DNA from 2 places in the Cupriavidus sp. 291-E7 genome. Region 2 is predicted to be linked to the other one. Evidence: predicted binding sites of a transcription regulator. Region 2 holds the regulator's gene; the other holds the start of a gene.
The links. The regulator sigma-54, encoded in region 2, starts transcription at its own class of promoters, with help from an activator protein. The targets are predictions, from matches to a motif close to TGGCANGNAANCTGCTTT.
Positions count from the first base shown of each region.

Region 1: a site for sigma-54 is predicted at 3,391-3,408, ahead of AC3FLX_RS29525 (isopenicillin N synthase family dioxygenase). Genes of this name have one in related genera too.

Region 1 covers NZ_JBYOJV010000025.1:41,103-48,599, forward strand. The annotation lists gene AC3FLX_RS29510 (transporter substrate-binding domain-containing protein) at 1-711, opposite strand, end outside; gene AC3FLX_RS29515 (Bug family tripartite tricarboxylate transporter substrate binding protein) at 831-1,844, opposite strand; gene AC3FLX_RS29520 (hypothetical protein) at 1,950-2,087, opposite strand; gene AC3FLX_RS29525 (isopenicillin N synthase family dioxygenase) at 2,208-3,203, opposite strand; gene kdgD (5-dehydro-4-deoxyglucarate dehydratase) at 3,554-4,468, opposite strand; gene AC3FLX_RS29535 (MFS transporter) at 4,901-6,268, shown strand; gene garD (galactarate dehydratase) at 6,285-7,497, shown strand, end outside.
Region 2 covers NZ_JBYOJV010000005.1:337,892-345,388, reverse strand. The annotation lists gene AC3FLX_RS12065 (monovalent cation:proton antiporter family protein) at 1-158, opposite strand, end outside; gene AC3FLX_RS12060 (KpsF/GutQ family sugar-phosphate isomerase) at 308-1,291, shown strand; gene lptC (LPS export ABC transporter periplasmic protein LptC) at 1,295-1,924, shown strand; gene lptA (lipopolysaccharide transport periplasmic protein LptA) at 1,989-2,636, shown strand; gene lptB (LPS export ABC transporter ATP-binding protein) at 2,658-3,458, shown strand; gene AC3FLX_RS12040 (RNA polymerase factor sigma-54) at 3,625-5,106, shown strand; gene hpf (ribosome hibernation-promoting factor, HPF/YfiA family) at 5,157-5,510, shown strand; gene ptsN (PTS IIA-like nitrogen regulatory protein PtsN) at 6,009-6,464, shown strand; gene hprK (HPr(Ser) kinase/phosphatase) at 6,531-7,497, shown strand, end outside.

The sequences.
Region 1 (7,497 bases), on a different contig from region 2:
GTCCACCGCGGCCACGGTGTCCGTGTCGCCCTTGCGTGCCCATACCACCGACGGCGCCGGCAGGATCTCGGTCGGGATCGGCGCGGCGTAGTTGGCCCACTCGGTATTGCTGCGCAGCAGCGGGTGAATCAGCGTGGCGTCATGCACGGCCGCCACGCATTGGCCGCCGCGCAGCGCGAGCAGCGATTCCGACGCGGTCTTGAAACCGCGTACCTGTGCGCCGTACTGTTCCTGCAATGGCTTTACAAAGCTGCTGCCCTGCGACGCGCAGACGGTCTTGCCACGCAGGTCTTCCCATTGATGAACGCCGCTGGTCTTGAGCACGGCGACGGTGCCGCCCACGCGATAGAACGGCGTGGGTGCATAGGACAGCAGCTCGCCACGGTCGGCGTTGTACTCCATCGATGCAATCAACAGGTCGACCTTGCCTTGCTGCAGGAACTGCACCCGGTTGGACGGATTCACCTGGACAAGGTCGGCCTCCACGCCGAGCCGCTTCGCCAGATCCCGCGCCAGCTCGGGATTCCAGCCGACGAGTTGCTGCGTGGCAGGGTCGATCGAACCGAACGGGCCGCCGTTGACCAGCACGCCGATGGATACCTTGCCGCGTTGCTTGATCTTGTCGAGCGTGGCATCGGCCCATGCGGCTTGCGTGGCGAGGAGTGAGAGGGCGATAGCGGCAATGGCGCGCGTGCGATGGATGGCGGTCATGAGCGAATGTAGGGCGAATGGAGTACGAGTCTGGGAATGGCGGGAGGGGCTGCCTTCCGCCCGGACAAAAAAGTCTTCTGGATATGGATGGATAGGCTGGCGGCGCGGTGCGCGCCGCATCAGTTCAGCTTGATACCTGAAGAAGCGATGACCGCCGCATAGCGCGGCAAGTCCTTCGACAGCGTGTCGTCGAGTGCCTGGGCGGACGACGCCACCACGACAAAGCCAGCCTCTTCGAGCAATTGCTTCGTGGCCGGTTGCGCCAGTACCGCTGTCGCGTCGCGGTTGATCCGTTCGATCACGTCGGCCGGTGTGGCGGCTGGCGCGAGCAGGCCCTGCCAGCTTTCCACGGCAAAGCCCGGCGCGCCGGCTTCGGCCATCGTGGGCACCTGCGGCAGCGCTTTCGACCGATACGGTGTGGTGACGGCGAGGGCGGTCAGCCGGCCATTGCGTACATAGTCGGTGACGGCGGCAAGCGTAATCAGCGTGGCATCGATATGGCCGCCGAGCAGGTCCAGCGTGGCGGGTCCGCCGCCGGGGTAGGGAATGTAGTTGACCTGGATGCCAAGCTGGCGTGACAGCATTTCATGCGCGACGTGTGCGATGCCGCCATTGCCTGGCAGCCCCAGCGCGAGTTCGCCAGGCTTGCGCCGCGTCAGTGCCAGATAGTCCTGGAAGGTGCGCACGCCAAGATCGGGACGCACCACCAGGATCTGCGGACTGACCACCGCCTTGATGACGCCACGAAATGCATGGTTGGTGTCATAGGGCAGGCGCTTGAAGAGCGACGCGTTCAGTGTCACGCCTTCGCCGCCTAGCAGCAGCGTGTAGCCGTCTGGCGCCGCGCGTGCCACTTGTGCCGCGCCAATCGTGCCGCTGGCGCCGGCCACGTTTTCCACCACAACGCTCTGATGCCATTGCTCGCTGAGTTTCTGTGCAAGCGTGCGCGCCAGCTTGTCCGCACTGCCGCCAGCCGCCACCGGCACGATGATGCGGACCGTCTTGGTGGGAAAGGTGCTGCCGGGCGTATTGGCGAAGGCCGGGCTGGCAAAGGCGGCCACTATGGCGAGCGATGCAAGTACCAGTCGGCGGAGATGGAGAGCGAAAAGAACTGGCAGGGCGTGGCGCGGCATGATCAAGTCTGGTGTGGCGATGTAGCGAAGCCACCAGCTTATGGAGTGCCGCTTGCGAGGCGAACAAATCTTTTCGTACTTCGATATGCGTGCCGAAGCGTTGCTTCAAGCGCGCGGCGAACGGTTCATCGTCCGATCCGCGGGGTCGGGGTCGTGATGCGGCGGATACAGCGGATAGCGCAGCGCGGCGTAGACGAGCACCACGGTGCAGATGGCGGTGAACCAGTCGAGAAGGTCGGTCATGGCGGTGGCTCCTTGATGCCATCTTTGGGATGCGACGACGCGCACGTCAAGGAATGTTTCCAGTTAAGCAAATCCGTTTTCCGTGGTGGAGTGGCGCGCGCGTGTCTGCCTCCGGTGCGCTTATCTGTACGCGCTGAAATTCGCGGCTACCCGCTGCCTCAGGAAATCCCCCGCGGTGATCGGTGGATGCTGCTTTGCAGGTCCTTCGATGAGGGTGTTGCGGTTGGCCTGGCAGAAAAACGCCAGGCTATAGCGCGGCCCCATGTACTCACCCGGTACAGGATTGCGCACCCGGTGGAAGTTCGATGGCAGTTGATCGTCGCTCCAGCGCATCAGCATGTCCCCGATGTTGCACGTGATGACGTCCTCGTCCGGCGGAATCGGTGTCCATGCCTGGGCATCCATCTCCTTGCCGGGACACACCTGCAGTCCGCCCTGTCCCTGGCGCTGGAACAGCAGCGTCAGGCAATCGAAGTCGGTATGCGCGCCGGCGCGCCAGAGGTCGAGCTTGTCCTGCGCCTCGGGTGGAATCGCGTAGTAGTGCAGCAGGCGCAGCGTGCTTTGATAGTCGGGCGCGGCCGGGTCATGGGCGCGGGTGAAGAAGTCGGCATCGAAGCCGAGCTTGCTGGCAAAGCAGGACAGCACCTTCATGCCCACGTCCCAGCATTGCCGCTCGAACGCGAGCATCGTTTCGCGGAACGCCGGCAATTCGGTGTCGGTGGGCCAGAGTGCCGCCATATGGGGGCGCGTGATTTGGTACGACTCCTTCTGGTCGGGTGTGCCGGTGGACGGGCGTACCTGCGCGCGGGTTTCCCAACCGGCATTGTTGGCTTTCTGCAGCGGATAGCGGGCTTTCACCGATTCGGGCAGTGCGAAGAACCGCTCGGTCATCGCAAACGCCTCGCGCACGGCGGTCAGGTCGATACCGTGGTGTTCGAGCTGGAAGAAGCCGATGCCGCTGGCGGCTTGCCACAGTTGATCGGCGATTTCGGCTTTGCGCTGGTCAAACCGGGAGAGATCGATGCGGCGTATCTCGCGCGTGTCGGTCTCGGTGCCGTGGGCACCCATGCGCGATTCGCGCGCCAGTTCGTGCAGGAGCAGGGTAGTGTCGGTCATGTCGTTCCGGGTTCAGGAGAGGTTGAACGGGTCCGGCCGGACCACGGAACGCCAGATGCATGGGAGGGTTTCCCGGCTCTCGACCTCCGCGGCGGATGCGGACATCAAGAGCAATTTCCTGCCGCCTGCCCGTTCCATGCGGAACGCGGAAAGGACGGTTGAACGCTTCTACTCTTCGGGACTGGGCAATGCAGATTTCGGGCCAGCCATTGCGAGGTGGAATCCCGATGGGTTCACCACGATGGCGCGTGCGACGGCCCAATACCGTGCGCGGGTGTGTGCGCCGGTGCAAAAAAAAGAGCCGACAGTGTCGGCTCTTAACGCTTCAACTCAATACAGTCTGCTGAGGCTTACTGCGGTCCCAGCTTCTTGATCAGGGCGTCCAGCTTGGCAACTTCTTCTTCGGTCAGATCGGTCAGCGGCGCGCGCACCGGGCCTGCATCGTGGCCAACCAGCTTGGCGCCGGCCTTCACGATCGACACGGCGTAGCCGTGCTTGCGGTTGCGGATGTCCAGGTACGGCAGGAAGAAGTCGTCGATCAGGCGGCCGATCGTGGCGTGGTCGTCGGCGGCCACGGCACGGTAGAAGTCCATCGCGGTCTTCGGGATGAAGTTGAACACGGCCGACGAGTACACGGGCACGCCCAGCGCCTTGTAGGCAGCGGCGTAGACTTCGGCGGTGGGCAGGCCGCCCAGGTAGGCCAGGCGGTCGCCCAGCTTGCGGCGCACGCGCACCATCGCCTCGATGTCACCCACGCCGTCCTTGAAGCCGATCAGGTTCGGGCACTTGTCCACGACCTTGGCCAGCAGATCGGCACCGATGCGCGAGTTGGCGCGGTTGTACACGATCACGCCGCACTTGGTGGCCTTGCAAACCTCTTCGATGTGGTTGGCAATGCCGTCTTCGCTGGCTTCGGTCAGGTAGTGCGGCATCAGCAGGATGCCGTGGGCGCCCAGGCGCTCGGCTTCCTTTGCGTATTCGATGGCCACGCGGGTCGGGCCGCCGGCGCCGGCCAGGATGGGCACCTTGCCACGGCAGGTTTCCACCGCGGTGCGGATTACGTTCGAATAGTCCTGCTGCGTCAGCGAGAAGAACTCGCCCGTGCCGCCAGCGGCAAACAGGGCCGATGCACCATACGGAGCCAGCCATTCCAGGCGCTCGATATAGGTGTCGGCGCGGAAGTTGCCTTGCGCGTCGAAATCGGTGACGGGGAACGAGAGCAGGCCTTCCGAGATAATCTGCTTAAGTTCTTGCGGTGTAGTCATGTCGCTCTTCCTGATCGCCACATGGCGAATGATGGTTTAGGTGTGGAACTAGGCCGGTTTGTACCTCGTTCCATCGTTGTGGATGTTTCGAGATAAGTCATCGTACAACTAACAGCTTGACCATGCAAGCGGTATGGAGAAAACCGAGGGAAAACCCCGGTTTGGTGGACCGGATCAGGTGACATCGGGGCCGGTTTCGATAGCCGCGGGCGGGGCGGGCCAGCCGGGGCAGATCGCCGCGAACCCGCAAGCCAATTGAAAGGGAAGGGAAAAACCTGTGCACCGCGACACCGCGAAATGCACCAGGTCAGGGTAAACGCGCACTGCGGTGGACGGAACCCCGTCTCTATAATTCCGGTCGTACGACGACATATCACAAGCCGGTCCCGACGCATTCCCGCATCCAGGTCTACCGGCTGTGAGGAGACCCAGATGAACGCAACACCCACTACAAGCGCTGCCGCCGCATCCGGCGCCCGCCGCACCAACGTCCGCTACTGGATCCTCGCCCTGATCTTTATCGTGACGACGATCAATTACGCCGATCGTGCCACGCTGTCGATCACCGGCCCTGCCATGCGCGAGGAGTTCGGCTTCTCGGCCGTGCAGATGGGCTATATCTTCTCCGCCTTCAGCTGGGCCTATGTGATGGCACAGATTCCGGGCGGCTGGCTGCTCGACCGTTTTGGCGCGCGCCGCATCTATGCTTTCAGCATTTTCCTGTGGTCGTTCTTCACGCTGCTGCAAGGCTGGATTGGCGTGTTCGCCACCATCGGCCAGGCCATCACCGTGCTGTTCGCGCTGCGCTTTGCAGTGGGCCTGGCCGAGTCGCCGGCCTTTCCGGCCAACGCGAAGGTCGTGGCCAGCTGGTTCCCGACCGCCGAACGCGGCACGGCATCGGCCATTTTCAACGCCGCGCAGTATTTTGCCGCCGTGGTGTTCACGCCGCTGATGGCCTGGATCGTCCATAGCTGGGGCTGGCACCACGTCTATCTGTGGATGGGCATCATGGGCATGCTGCTGGCGCTGGTCTGGCTCAAGGTCATGCGCAGCCCGGCCACGCATGCAGGCGTGAACAAGGCCGAGCTGGAACATATCGAGCAAGGCGGCGGCCTGATTCATATGGGCGAAGGCGAGGAAGCCAGGCAGGGCGGCAAGGCGGCGAATCCGGCCGGCTGGTTCTACGCCAAACAACTGCTGAGCAATCGCATGCTGGCTGGCGTGTACCTGGGCCAGTACTGCATCAACGTGCTGACGTATTTCTTCCTGACGTGGTTCCCGGTGTACCTGGTGCAGGCGCGCGGGATGTCGATCCTGAAGGCGGGTTTCGTGGCATCGCTGCCGGCCATCTGCGGTTTCCTGGGTGGTGTGCTGGGTGGCGTGATTTCGGACACGCTGCTGCGTCGCGGCCATTCGCTGACGCTGGCTCGCAAGGTGCCGATCGTGGCTGGCATGCTGCTGTCGGTGTCGATGATCGCGTGCAACTACGTCGATGCGGAATGGCTGGTGGTGGGCATCATGGCACTGGCGTTCTTCGGCAAGGGCATCGGCGCGCTGGGCTGGGCCGTGGTGGCCGATACGGCGCCCAAGGAAGTGATCGGCCTGGCCGGCAGCATTTTCAACACGTTCGGCAATATTGCCGGCATCGTGACGCCGATCGTGATCGGCTATATCCTGAGCGCCACGGGTTCGTTCAACGGCGCGCTGGTCTTTGTGGGCATCAATGCCCTGGTGACCGTGCTGAGCTACCTGGTGATCGTCAAGGACATTCGCCGCGTCGAACTGAAGCACCCCCAATAAAGAAGGAATCCCCATCATGTCGGACCTGTCGGTACAGAACGCCCAGGCTGCGGAGCAACGTCCGCCGCTGTACATCCGCATCCACGCCAATGACAACGTGGCCATCGTCGCCAACGACGGCGGCCTGGGGGCCGGCACGGTGTTTCCGTGCGGCCTGACCCTGGTGGAGCGCGTGCCGCAGGGCCACAAGGTGGCACTGGTGGACCTGAAGAAGGGTGACGCGGTGACGCGCTACAACGTGACCATCGGCTATGCGCTGCAGGACCTGCCGCGCGGCAGCTGGGTCAACGAGCGCGTGATCGAGATGCCGGTGGCCCCTGGCCTGACCGACCTGCCGATCAGCACGCGCCTGCCGGAACCGCTGCCGCCGCTGGACGGCTACACGTTCGAGGGTTTCCGCAATCCGGACGGCTCGGTGGGTACGCGCAACATCCTGGCCATCACCCAGACCGTGCAGTGCGTGGCCGGAGTGGTCGATCACGCGGTCAGGCGCATCAAGGCGGAACTGCTGCCCCGGTATCCCAATGTCGATGACGTGATTGGCCTGGAGCACACCTATGGCTGCGGCGTGGCCATCGACGCGCCCGATGCCGTGGTGCCGATCCGCACGCTGCGCAATATCGCGCTGAACCCGAACTTCGGTGGCACCGCGATGATGGTGAGCCTTGGCTGCGAGAAGCTGCAGCCGGACCGCCTGATGCCGCCGGGCACGATCCCGATCCAGACCGGCGCCGGCGAAGTGCAGGTGGGCGTGGTCTGCCTGCAGGACGACAAGCACGTGGGTTTTGGCTCGATGATCGACTCGATCATGGAAATGGCCATCCCGCATCTGGAAAAACTGAACGCCCGCAAGCGCGAGACCGTGCCCGTGTCGGAACTGGTGGTCGGCGTGCAATGCGGTGGCAGCGATGCGTTCTCGGGCGTGACGGCCAACCCGGCCGTCGGCTACGCCACGGACCTGCTGGTGCGCGCAGGCGCCACGGTGATGTTCTCCGAGGTGACCGAAGTGCGCGATGGCATCGACCAGCTCACCTCGCGCGCCGCCACCCCGGAAGTGGCGGAGGCGATGATCCGCGAGATGGACTGGTACGACAAATATCTGGATCGCGGCCGCGTGGACCGCAGCGCCAACACGACGCCGGGCAACAAGAAGGGCGGCCTGTCGAACATCGTGGAAAAGGCGATGGGTTCGATCGTGAAGTCGGGCAGCGCCCCGATCTCTGGCGTGG
Region 2 (7,497 bases):
TGGCCCGAATCGCTGGCCAGCCCCAGCGCGTGGGGGCCGATCAGGATGCCAACCGCCAGGTAGCCCAGCATGGGCGGCAGTTGCAGCATGCGGAAGGCCACCACGCCAAAGACGGCGGCGGCCAGCAGCACGAGGGTCAGTTCCAGCGGAGAATGCATTCGGCAGGCTTCAAAAGCGCCGGCCGTGCACGCGCCTGAGCCGGCATATGCACCCCGCCGGCAAGAGACGGCAAGCGCGGCGGTCGTCATGGCGGCCGGGCGGGTCGCCGGGCCAGACGCCATCGCATTCGTTGGTATACTCCAGCGCCATGATAGCCAATTTCGATGCGAATCGAGCACTCGCGCTCGCTCGCCACACACTCCAGATCGAGGCAGACGCCGTTTCGGCGCTCGCCGGCCGCCTGACGCCCGCATTCACCAAGGCCGTCGAGATGATTCTCGGCTGTACCGGACGCGTCGTCGTCTCGGGCATCGGCAAGTCGGGCCATATTGGTCGCAAGGTGGCCGCCACGCTGGCATCCACGGGCACGCCGTCGTTTTTCGTGCACCCGGCCGAGGCCAGCCACGGCGACCTGGGCATGATCACGCGCGATGACGTCCTGATCGCCTTTTCCAATTCCGGTGAAACGGCCGAACTGCTGTCGATCATCCCGATCGTCAAGCGCATTGGCGCCGGGTTGATTTCGGTCACCGGCAATCCCGAATCGAACCTGGCCAAGCTGTCCGACGCGCACCTGGACGGCGCCGTCGCGCAGGAAGCCTGCCCGCTGAATCTGGCCCCGACGGCCAGCACCACGGCCGCACTCGCCTTGGGCGACGCGCTGGCGGTGGCCGTGCTCGACGCGCGCGGCTTTGGCGAAGAGGATTTCGCCCGCTCGCATCCGGGCGGCGCGCTGGGCCGCAAGCTGCTGACCCATGTGCGCGACATCATGCGCACCGGCAACGCGGTGCCGGAGGTGCGCGAAAGCACGCCGCTGGCCCAGGCCCTGATGGAAATCACGCGCAAGGGCATGGCCATGACCGCCGTGGTGGACCCCGAAGGCCGTGCCGTGGGCGTGTTCACCGACGGCGACCTGCGCCGCCTGCTGGAAACGCCGCGTGACTGGAAAACCGTGCCGATCGGCGACGTCATGCACCGCAATCCGCATACGGTGCACCAGGACCACCTCGCCGTGGAAGCCGTGCAGATCATGGAAACGAACCGCATCAACCAGCTGCTGGTCGTCGACAGCGACGGCCGCCTGGTGGGCGCGCTCCATATCCATGACCTGACGCGCGCCAAGGTCATCTGAACGATGCCGGACTTCCTGTCCAGACTCACCGGCCTGATCATGCGGCTGCTGCCGCTGCTGCTGATGGCCATCGTCGCCGGCAGCACGTTCTGGCTGGTGCAGCTGAACTCGCCGCGCGAGGACGCCGAAAAGTCGCGGACCAAGCGCCATGAGCCCGATTACTGGATGGAGCGCTTTTCGGCCAGCGAACTGGCCGAGGACGGCACCACCAAGCTGCGCTTTACCGGCGTGAAGATGATTCACTTCGAGGACGACCAGACCTACGAGGTGACCACGCCGGCCATGCGCTCTTACGAACCCGATCGCCCGCCGGTGACGGCGAACTCCGACCGCGGCGTGATGAACGCCGAGGGCTCGGTCATCGACCTCTACGGGAACGCTTTCGTGGTCCGGCAGGCTGGCGCCGATCCGTCCAAGGACCCGCGCATGACCGCGGCCTCGCAGTACTTTCAGTTGCTGGTCAACGACGACATTGTCAAGACCGACAAGGCGGTGCAGCTTACGCGCGGACCCTCGGTCATGACGGCCAACGGCCTGATCTTCAACAACGTCACCCGCGAAGTACAATTGCTGGGGAACGTGCGCGGCACCATCATCATGAACCCGCCGCAGGGGCAGACCAGGACCCAGTGACGCCGGACGACGCAAACTCTCCGGCGCATCCTGATCGCCGTCTTTATCTCACCACTCGCCAACCATGACCGCATCCCTGACGACATCGTCCTGTCGCCGCCTCGCGCCCGCCCTGCTGGCGGCCATTGCCGCTTTCGGCCTGACGCTGGCCATGCCAGCCTTCGCCGAACGTGCGGACCAGGGCAAGCCGCTGGTGCTGGAGGCCGACAACGCCAGCTACGATGACGTCAAGCAGATCTACACGCTCACGGGCAATGTGGTGCTGACCAAGGGCACGATGGTGCTGAAGTCCGACGCCGCGGAGCTGCGTACCGACCCCGAGGGCTACCAGTATGCGATCGCCACTTCCAAGCCGGGCCGCCAGGCCTACATCCGGCAGAAGCGTGATGGCGTGGACGAGTACATCGATGGATGGGGCGACCGCATCGAGTACGACGGCAAGTCCGAGGTCAACAAGCTGATTGGCCATGCGCGCGCGGCGCGCGTGTCCGGTGCCGGCGCGAAGATCATCGACGAGATCCGCGGCGCGGTCATTACGTACGACAGCCGCAACGAGTACTACACCGCCGCCGGCGGCGACAACAACACGACCGCCGGCAATCCGTCGGGCCGCGTGCGCGCGGTGTTGTCGCCGCGCTCCGACGCCAGCGCCCCGGCTGCTGGCGGCGCGGCGCTTGACCTGCGGCCGTCCACCACGCCCGCCAAGCCTTAACGAATTACCAGCCAGTCCCTGATGAACGATACCGCCACGCTCGCCGCTTCCGCCTCGTCTACCGCATCGGCCGTCCGCACCGACAGCAGCACGCTGGTCGTGCGTCACCTGAAGAAGCGCTACGGCACACGCACGGTGGTCAAGGACGTATCACTCGATGTGAAGAGCGGCGAGGTGGTGGGCCTGCTGGGTCCGAATGGCGCGGGCAAGACCACGTCTTTCTACATGATCGTTGGCCTGGTGGCGCTGGACGAAGGCGACATCGTGCTCGACGACAAGCACATCAGCGGGCTGGCCATCCACGAACGCGCCCGCATGGGGCTGTCCTACCTGCCGCAGGAGGCATCGGTCTTCCGCAAGCTCAACGTGGAAGAGAACATCCGCGCGGTGCTGGAGCTGCAGATCGACAACGGCAAGCCGCTGAGCAAGGCCGAGATCGACCGCCGGCTCGATTCGCTGCTCGACGACCTGCAAATTGCCCACCTGCGCAACAACCCGGCGCTGTCGCTGTCGGGCGGTGAGCGCCGCCGCGTGGAAATCGCGCGCGCGCTGGCGTCGTCGCCGCGCTTCATCCTGCTCGACGAACCGTTTGCCGGCGTCGACCCGATTGCGGTGGGCGAGATCCAGCGCATCGTGAGCTTCCTGAAGGCGCGCAATATCGGCGTGCTGATCACCGACCACAACGTGCGTGAGACGCTGGGCATCTGCGACCACGCATACATCATCAGCGAAGGCACGGTGCTGGCCGCCGGCCAGCCCGAGGAAATCATCGCCAACGAGTCCGTGCGACGCGTCTACCTGGGCGAAAACTTCCGCATGTAAAGCCGCGGACGGCCGCCCTCGGGCGGTCAGCCGCGCACATCAGGCAGGTCATTTTTACCGCACCTGCACTCGGCTTTTCCAAAGCCGTTTCCGATCAAGAAGCCGTAGCGATAGGTTGTAGCAAATTCCGTTCCAACAACGGAAAGATGCGCATAGAATAGGTCGCATGAAACCTTCGCTTCAGCTCCGCCTCTCCCAGCATCTGGCACTCACTCCACAACTACAGCAGTCGATTCGGCTGCTGCAGCTTTCCACGCTCGAACTGCAGCAGGAAGTGGAGCAGGCGCTGACGGAAAACCCGCTGCTCGAACGCGAAAACGACTGGATCGAAAGCCCGCTGCGCGTGGCGGCGGACGGCTCGGTGAACCTGCAAAGCGCACCGGCGCCCGCCCCTGCCGAACCGCAGGCCAACGGCGACGACCGTCAGGAACATGCCGCGGGTGGCGAGGAAGAGGGTTTCAGCGATTCCGGCAGTGAAGACTATGGCAACGACTGGAGCCTCGACGACTTCGCGCGCCGCCCACAGGGCGACGAAGACGAGAAGACGCCGATGCAGTTGCGCGATGCCGATCCCACGCTGCGCGAATACCTGATGGAACAGCTGACGCCGCTTAAGATTTCCGCGCGCGACAAGGGCCTGGCCATCTTCCTGATCGAATCGCTCGACGACGATGGCTACCTGAGTGCGTCACTCGAGGAAATCTGCACGGAACTGCCCGAGGAACTGGAGTTCGAAATCGAGGAAGTGCAGGCGATGCTGACGTTGCTGCAAAGCTTCGATCCTCCGGGCGTGGGCGCGCGCAATGCCTCGGAATGCCTGAGCCTGCAATTGAAGCGCCTGAAGCATCCGCAGCGCGAGCTGGCCTTGTCCATCGTCAACCATCACCTTGAGTTGCTGGCCGTCAGGGATTACACGCGCCTAAAGAAAGCGCTGCAAGTTGACGAAATCGCATTAAAGGCCGCGCATGAACTGATCCGTTCGCTGGCACCGTATCCAGGGCATGCGTACAGCCGCCCGGAAGCGGACTTCGTGGTGCCGGACGTGTTCGTGCGCAAGAGCGGCAGCGGCTGGATTGCACAGCTGAATCCCGACGTGATGCCACGCCTGCGTATCAACGACATGTACGCGCAGATCCTGCGCGGTGCGAAGGGAGAAGCAGGTGCCGCGGGACTGCAGCAGAAACTGCAGGAAGCCCGGTGGCTTATCAAGAACATTCAGCAGCGATTCGATACGATCCTGCGTGTGGCGCAGGCAATTGTTGAGCGTCAGAAGAACTTTTTTTCGCACGGGGAAATAGCAATGCGCCCCTTGGTTTTGCGGGAAATAGCCGATACACTCGGTTTACATGAGTCGACCATTTCCCGGGTGACCACGAACAAATACATGGCCACGCCAATGGGTACTTTCGAGTTGAAGTACTTCTTTGGTAGCCACGTCTCCACGGAGACTGGCGGCGCGGCCTCATCCACGGCGATCCGCGCGCTGATCAAGCAACTGATAGGAGCCGAAGAACCCAGGAATCCTCTTTCCGACAGCCGCATCGCCGAATTGCTGGGCGAACAGGGCTTTGTGGTCGCACGCCGCACGGTGGCCAAATACCGCGAAGCGCTGAAAATCCCCGCAGTCAATCTCCGCAAGTCTTTGTAGCCGAGCCGCAACCGCCTGCCTGGTGCGGCTCTTTCAGAAGGAGAAGCGCTATGAACTTCAAGATCAGTGGACACCACCTCGACATCACGCCACCGCTGCGTGAGTATGTGGAAACGAAACTGGAGCGAATTGTCAGGCATTTCGATCAGGTCATTGGCGTGAGCGTGCTGCTATCTGTCGACAACCACAAGGAAAAGGACCGGCGTCAGTACGCGGAAATCAATCTACATCTCAAGGGCAAGGACATCTTCGTCGAAGCGCATCACGAAGACCTGTATGCGGCAATCGACTGTCTCGTCGACAAGCTCGACCGGCAGGTGATCCGCTACAAGGACCGCGTGCAAGGGCATGACCGGGAAGCGGTCAAGTACCAGATGGCCGAAGCCCAACTACAGCAACAATAGGCTGGCAAACCCTGAACTGCCCCTGGAAGAGGACCTCAGCGTCCCCCGAGAGGACTAATAGGAAGAGAGCAAAGCCGCGCATCTGCGCGGCTTTTTTGATGGGCGCGTAACGTCATTGGCCTGAATTTCTCCGTTACCTTGACGCCACGGAGGCGACCAATTGATGCGCCGGGGGTGTTCGCATCTTGCGCGGCTCGGTGTATGCTGCGTCATACAACAATGACAGGCAGAACGGTCCCGGTGAACCGAATCGCATGCCGCATGACGGAAGATCATGCGGGCGCGGCGGCAATATCCGGGTGGGCAAACCGGCCGGCCAGTTCGCGGCACCACCCGCGAAGCCGGCGCCGCAGCGCACAAGCGCGCTGTGGCCCTGCTCTATAATGGCCGGACGCTCCAATGCGGGCGTTCATAGCACTCGATATCCTGAATTGCCCCCATCGCGGCGGGACGGCGTCTGTTCGCCGTATCGCCAACCTGACTTCTCGTGCATCGCCCATGAATCGTTTGGCCAAATTGCTGCCACCCGGCAACATCCATCTCGACGTCACCGTCACCAGCAAGAAGCGGGTCTTCGAGCAAGCCGGGCTCCTGTTCGAGAACAATCATGGCGTAGCCCGAGCCACTGTCACGGACAATCTTTTCGCACGCGAATCGCTCGGCTCTACCGGCCTGGGCGCCGGCGTGGCCATTCCGCACGGCCGTATCAAGGGACTAAAGCAGCCGCTGGGCGGCTTCATGCGCCTGGCGGAGCCAATTCCGTTCGAATCACCGGACGGCAAGCCGGTCTCGCTGCTCATCTTCCTGCTGGTGCCCGAACAGGCCACGCAGCAGCACCTCGAGATCCTTTCGGAAATCGCGCAACTGCTGTCGGACCGCGAAATGCGCGAGGGCCTGGCCACGCTGCCCACGCCCGAGGCGGTCCATCAGTTGCTGACCGAATGGCATCCGTGATGATCCACAGGCTGCACTGGCACGCCGCCTGACGCCATACCGCCCCCTCGTAGAAAGTCATCCCGCATGGAACTCACCGGCGTCACCTCGCAGTCGATCTTCGATGACAACGCAGCCGACATTAAATTGTCGTGGATAGCCGGTCTGGAAGGGGCCGATCGCGCCTTCGACGTCGAATTCGCGCGCGAAGCCACCTCCGCCGCCGACCTGGTAGGCCACCTGAACCTGATCCACCCGAACCGGATCCAGGTGCTGGGCAAGCCCGAGATCCAGTACTACCAGCGTCTGGACGACGAGCCGCGCAAGCGCCAGATGGGCGAACTGATCCTGCTCGAACCACCGTTCCTGGTGGTCGCCGATGGCATGGAGCCGCCGCCCGACCTGGAACTGCGCTGCACGCGCTCGTCCACGCCGCTGTTCACGACGCCGGTCTCCTCGGCGGCCGTAATCGACCACCTTCGGCTCTACCTGTCGCGCATTTCCGCGCCGCGCGTAACGATGCACGGCGTATTTCTCGACATCCTCGGGATGGGCGTGCTGATCATGGGCGAATCCGGCCTGGGCAAGAGCGAGCTTGGCCTGGAACTGATTTCGCGCGGACACGGCCTGGTGGCCGACGACGCCGTGGATTTCGTGCGCCTGGGACCGGATTTCATCGAAGGCCGCTGCCCGCCCCTGCTGCAGAACCTGCTCGAGGTGCGCGGCCTGGGCCTGCTCGACATCAAGACCATCTTCGGTGAAACGGCCGTACGCCGGAAGATGAAGCTCAAGCTCGTGGTGCAGCTGGTACGCCGTAACGATGGCGAATTCGAGCGGCTGCCGCTCGACTCCCAGTACCTCGATGTGCTTGGCCTGCCAATCCACATGGTCAAGATCCAGGTGGCCGCCGGCCGTAACTTGGCCGTTCTGGTGGAGGCCGCCGTCCGCAATACGATCCTGCGCCTGCGCGGTATCGATACACTGCGCGATTTCATGGACCGCCAGCGTGCCGCCATGCAGGCCGATGTGGTGTCGCGCGGGCAAGGCCGCCTGC